DNA from 2 places in the Pediococcus sp. EKM201D genome. Region 1 is predicted to be linked to the other one. Evidence: a T-box and tRNA genes for the amino acid it is inferred to sense, from the RefSeq annotation. Region 1 holds a T-box; the other holds one or more tRNA genes.
What was found. The T-box of region 1 lies ahead of leuS (leucine--tRNA ligase). A T-box ahead of a tRNA ligase gene usually reads a tRNA of that ligase, here a tRNA-Leu.

Region 1 (3,195 bases):
CGATAGTTAACCTTCTTATGACCAACTCCATGTTCTTCCAACCAGCTAATCATGGTATCAATAGCCGTCTGCTTATCCATCCCATCTAGGAATCCAGAGTTAATTAGCCCGCCTTCGCTGTCCAATACTCCATCTTCAAGATTGCCACCTTCATAAACTGGCACCATATCTATCTTGAATTTCTTAGCAAATTCGTAGTCACGGCCATCATGAGCAGGAACAGCCATCACTGCTCCAGTTCCGTATGAAGCCAATACGTAATCACTAATCCAAACTGGAATTTTCTTACCATTAACAGGGTTAACCGCGTATGCTCCCGTGAAGACTCCCGTCTTGTCTTTATTCAAATCCGTCCGTTCAAGATCTGATTTAGTTGCAACAGCTTTCTTGTATTCTTCAACGGCAGCTTTACTTTCTGGAGTTGTAATTTGGTCAACGAGGTCATGTTCTGGTGAAATTACCAAGTATGTTGCGCCAAATAATGTATCTGGACGCGTTGTAAATACTTCAATTTGTTTTTCGCTATCTTCAACATTAAAGAAGACGCTAGCCCCCACTGAACGACCAATCCAGTTTTTTTGCATTTCTTTAATACTATCGGGCCAATCTACCAGGTCCAAATCGTCAATCAAACGGTCGGCGTAAGCTGTAATTTTAAGAATCCATTGTTTCATTGGTTTACGATAAACGGGGAACCCACCACGTTCTGTCTTACCATCCACAACTTCTTCGTTAGCAACTACCGTTCCACCCATTAAATCAGGAGCCCAGTTTACCAGCGTTTCTTTTTCATAAGCTAAGCCCTTCTTGTAGAGTTGCTCAAAAATCCATTGAGTCCACTTGTAGTAAGCTGGATCAGTTGTATTAACTTCTCGCGACCAGTCATAAGAAAAACCAAGTGATTGGATTTGACGCTTAAAGTTTTGAATATTCTTAGCTGTAAAATCACGCGGATTGTTACCTGTCTTCATCGCATATTGTTCTGCTGGAAGACCAAAAGCATCCCATCCCATTGGATGAAGTACTTTGTAACCTTGCATCCGTTTCATTCGTGACATAATATCTGTTGCTGTATATCCTTCAGGATGGCCCACATGGAGTCCTTGACCTGATGGATAAGGGAACATGTCTAATGCATAATATTTAGGTTTGTCTGCATCTTCGACCGTCTTAAAAGTCTCATTGTCGCTCCAGAATTGCTGCCACTTCTGTTCGATATCTTTATGATTATAAGCCATAGTTTCCTCCATTATTATATTTGTCGATAAAAAAAACCTAAGGATTCTAAAAAAGAATCCTTAGGACGAAAAGTTCCGCGGTACCACCTATGTTTTGCAAAATGCACACTTGAATACCTTAACGCGGAAAACGACAATCTCTACTTAGGTTCAAGATTGTTAATTTTAAAGACGAGTTCGTTGAAAGTCATTCCGAATTTCCACTAGCCATTCGGTCTCTTAAAATGTCCATCCCAACTACTACTTCTTTTATCGACAATATTTAGTTAGGTTTATCATACCAATCTCCACGCTGCATTACAACTCAATATGCTAAAATTAATTATGAAGTTAAAGGAGAAACGTATGCACAGCAGAAAATATACTCATTTATTAATCAATATTCTACCTACGCTTTTATTTATCTTAATCGTAAGTTTAGTTATTTTTAAGCCCAGATGGGTACACGCCTATGACAACAGCATCAGTAGTCTGGTGCAATCTGTCCGAACGCCTGGATTCAATCAAGTGGTCAGCATCTATACCCAGCTAGGTAATTCTATTCCTTACATAATTATCAGCTTGATAGTCTGCTTAATTTTAATTCTAAAGCACCTAAAGAAAGCCGCTTTATTCTTGGCTTGTAATATTGTCCTCGGAAATGGACTTAATCATTTAATTAAACAAATCATTCAACGCCAACGCCCCGAATTCCGTTTAATCAGTATTGGTGGTTATAGTTTTCCTAGTGGTCATTCAGTGGCGGCTATGGTTTTATTTGGAAGCCTAATTTTTATCACTTTCCAAGTTGTCCATCATCAATTAAAACGAAACTTACTAGCATTAATCTACTTAATTCTAATGCTAGGCATTGGCCTATCCCGAATTTATTTAAACGTTCATTTTCCAACGGATGTTACGGCGGGATTCTTACTTGGTTTAATCGTTCTTCAATTTACAACCTATCTCTTTTATGGAAGGAAAATTAAAAATGCTTGATAATGCCATGCAATACAGTCATCAATTACTAACTGAAATTGTTCAACCCGGCGATGTGGTAATCGATGCCACTATGGGAAATGGTCATGACACTTTATTTTTAAGTGAATTGGTTCAAAGCACTGGCCGAGTTTTTAGTTTTGATGTTCAAAAAGCAGCTTTAGAGCAAACTCGAGCCCTATTTGAGCACCAGCATCAACCCTTAACTAATGTTGAACTAATCCATGCTAGTCATGATCAAATTGACCATTATGTCACCGAACCCATTACTGGGGCCATCTTTAATCTAGGATATTTACCGGGCGGAGATAAATCAATTATTACTCATCCCACTTCCACTATCTCGGCAGTCCAACAAAGTTTAAATCAGTTAAAAATTGGTGGTCGTATTATCCTAGTTTGTTACTACGGTCATCCTGGAGGTCAAGAAGAATTACAACAATTACTTTCATTTGTAGCTGAACTCGACCAACATCACTATTCGTGTTTACGCTATGAATTCATCAACCAGATTAATAATCCGCCCATTTTATTGTGTATTGAGCGTAAAAAATAATGGATTTAGAAGGCTAGCCTCTCAGCTAGGTTCTAAATCCATTTTTTTAAATATTATCTTTGGAGCGACGGTCAAACGCATTAATGATTAAAGCAACCACAATCAAAATAAAGCAACCAATGTAGATATTATGCAAAGCTTGATATAAAACATTTCTCAACGTTGGCAATAACGTTTCTGGTAAAGTTTTAGCCGTTTGAGGATTGATAACTTTGTTCATCATATCCATATTAATTTTAGGGTTCGCCTTAACTCCGGCATTCATCGTCCCATTCATAATGATTCCGAAAACGGACATCATAATGGTTTGGCCCAGTGTCTTAGCCAAAGTATTAAAGGAAGTTGCTACCCCAATCCGATCTTTAGTTACTAATTGCTGTGAAATTACTAATGTGGAAGTAATTGTAATTCCAAAACCAACTC
Region 2 (3,195 bases), on a different contig from region 1:
GAATTTGTAGCTAATTTAATTAAAGAAATTAAGCGTCCCATCTATTATGTAATTGTCAATGAAGCAGGAGCGTCAGTTTATTCTGCTAGTAACGAAGCCCGAGAGGCATTTCCAGATCTTCAAGTTGAAGAAAGAAGTGCGATTAGTATTGGACGACGCTTACAAGATCCTTTAGCAGAATTGATTAAGATCGATCCTCAAGCAGTTGGAGTCGGTCAATATCAACATGATGTTGCGCAAAAAGATTTACATGAACAACTTGATAACGTCGTTGAAACGGCCGTTAACCAAGTTGGAGTTAATTTAAATACTGCTAGCCCAGAGTTGCTAACCCATATTTCGGGGTTAACTAAAACAACCGCTAAAAATATTGTTAATTTTCGAGAGGAAAATGGAAGCTATCATTCTCGCAAACAATTAAAAAAAGTCCCTCGCTTAGGACCTAAAGCCTATGAACAAGCAATTGGTTTTTTGAGAATTGTTGATGGAGATGATATTTTGGATAATACCGGAATCCATCCTGAAAGTTATGCAGTTGTTAAACAATTAGTGCAGTTATTGGGACTAAAATTGCAAGACATTGGTAAAGCGGAAGTTAACGAAAAACTACAGGGAGTGCAGGTTAAAGCAGTCGCTGAACAGCTTAACGTTGGCTGGGAAACTTTAGCTGATATTATCGCCGAATTACAGAAACCGGGACGTGATTTGCGAGATGAAATGCCGGCGCCATTACTTCGATCAGATGTTCTAACGCTAGAGGACCTTAAACCAGGGATGGAACTTCAAGGGACAGTACGAAATGTAATTGATTTCGGAGCATTTGTAGATATTGGGGTTAAACAGGACGGTTTAGTCCACATCTCAAAACTAAAGAAAGGTTTTGTAAAGCAACCCAGCGATGTGGTTGCGGTCGGGGATATTGTTAAAGTTTGGGTTGAAAGTGTAGACGTTGAACGCCACCGAATTCAATTAACAATGATTCCTAAGGATTAAAATGACAGATTTAGAATTGCAACAATTAACTCAACGCATTGCTCAAGAGTCCTTTGGCAAAAGTTTTCCGTATAAGGTGGTCTTTAATCAACGTTTAAAAACCACTGGTGGTCGCTATCATCTAAATGATCATCATATTGATATTAATCCGTTGATGCTGGAAGAATTCGATGAAGCGACCTTGATCGGGGTTATTAAACATGAACTAGTGCATTATTTTGTGCATATGTTAAACGAGAAACCAGATCATCGAAACCCACATTTTCAGCAGTTGTTACGAGCGGTGGGAGGATTAAGGTATGCTCCAACCACCTCTAAGCGTCGGCGAACTCCTCCCAAGTTACTATATCAATGCCAAGGTTGTGGATTACAATACCCCCGACAAAGGCGGATTAATACACGCAAGTATGTGTGTAGCAAGTGTCGCGGACGACTCAAATTATTATAAATTAGATTTTTTAAAATAAAACGTAAAAAAAGTCTTGCTAGCAGTAGGTAGATTTGATACTATTATCTAGTAAGCTTTTGCGGCCATGGCGGAACTGGCAGACGCGCAGGATTAAGGATCCTGTCCGAATTTACTCGGGTGGAGGTTCGAACCCTCTTGGCCGCATCAATAAAAAAGGACTCCTAGAAATAGGAGTCCTTTTTGTGTTTCTAAGAACTGTTTCAATATTGACACACTTTTTAATACACAATTAGTGTATTAGTATCGATGTGTATTAATAAGAATGCTGATTCTACGGTATTTAATCATTAGTGTATTTTGGCACGGTATTTGCTTATATATAGGTGAATGCAAAATATGTTGAATTATCAATGTGTTTCGCACATCGAAGCGGGTTTAACCACTTTGATGGATGGATGTTTATCTGAGGAGAAGCCATTTTAAATTAAAACTTAAACTTTGAAAAACACGATGGGATTAATCAGTCCCATCTTTTATCCTAGATAATTGAAAGCGTTTTTTGAAAATTTTAATTTAAGTTGGTTTCCAAACGAATAAACGTTCAATTTAGATTTAAGTTACAGGTTTTAGAACTTATTTTATTTATTTTTTGATTAAGCTGTAACAATATAATATGGGAGGTATACAGACAGATGGTTGGAATTATCATTGCTAGTCACGGCGAATTTGCTAAAGGTATTTTGCAATCAGGTTCAATGATCTTCGGTGAACAAGAAGACGTTAAAGCTGTTACATTAATGCCAAGTGAAGGCCCTGACGATATCAGAGCAAAACTTCAAGAAGCAGTTGCTTCTTTTAGTAACCAAGACGAAGTATTATTCTTAGTCGACCTATGGGGAGGCACTCCATTTAATCAAGTTAACAACTTGTTTGAAGAACACAAGGACAAATGGGCAATCGTTGCCGGTTTGAACTTGCCAATGCTAATCGAAGCTTATGCTTCACGTTTATCAATGGAATCAGCACAAGAAATTGCTGCTCATATCATTGAAACTGCTAAAGAAGGGGTTAAGGTTCGTCCCGAAGCTCTTCAACCAGAAGAAGCTCCAAAGGCAGCAGAAAGCGCACAAGTTGCTTCTGGTCGTCCAGGACACTTCGATTATGTCTTAGCTCGTATCGATACTCGTTTACTTCATGGACAAGTTGCTACAGCTTGGACAAAGACGACTAAACCAGATCGAATCATCGTTGTTTCTGATAACGTTGCTAAAGATGAACTTCGTTCTTCAATGATCAAGCAAGCTGCTCCATCAGGAGTTAAGGCTCATATCGTTCCTATTGATCAAATGATTAAACTTGCTAAGGATGATCAACATTTTGGTGGAACCCGTGCCATGCTATTATTTGAAACACCACAAGATGCTTTGAGAGCAATCGAAGGTGGCGTTCCACTTAAGTCATTAAACGTTGGTTCAATGGCACATTCACCTGGTAAAGTTCAACCTAATAAGGTATTGGCTTTTGACCAAAATGATATTGATACTTACAAGAAGTTGGAAGACATGAACGTTGAACTTGATGTTCGTAAAGTTCCAACCGATTCAAAAGACAATATGGATGCAATTATGAAGAAAGCTCAAGATGAGCTTAACGCAAAAAAATAATTTAATTATAACGGAGGATTAATAATCATGGCATTGAATGCAATTCAAATGATTTTAGTCGTTATCGTAGCGTTTTTAGCTGGTGTGGAAGGTATCTTGGATCAATTCCATTTCCATCAACCAGTAATC

Region 2: it has a tRNA-Leu gene. The T-box ahead of leuS (leucine--tRNA ligase) is inferred to sense a tRNA for this amino acid. The anticodon was not compared.

What each region holds. Positions count from the first base shown of each region.
Region 1 is NZ_JAALFK010000001.1:523,205-526,399, forward strand. Features, by position in the region: gene leuS (leucine--tRNA ligase) at 1-1,238, opposite strand, end outside; T-box leader at 1,297-1,501, opposite strand; gene HFC68_RS02770 (phosphatase PAP2 family protein) at 1,584-2,216, shown strand; gene HFC68_RS02775 (class I SAM-dependent methyltransferase) at 2,209-2,772, shown strand; gene HFC68_RS02780 (MDR family MFS transporter) at 2,819-3,195, opposite strand, start outside.
Region 2 is NZ_JAALFK010000003.1:269,947-273,141, reverse strand. Features, by position in the region: gene HFC68_RS06405 (Tex family protein) at 1-993, shown strand, start outside; gene HFC68_RS06400 (SprT family protein) at 995-1,441, shown strand; tRNA gene HFC68_RS06395 (tRNA-Leu) at 1,521-1,606, shown strand; gene HFC68_RS06390 (mannose/fructose/sorbose PTS transporter subunit IIA) at 2,095-3,066, shown strand; gene HFC68_RS06385 (PTS mannose/fructose/sorbose transporter subunit IIC) at 3,094-3,195, shown strand, end outside.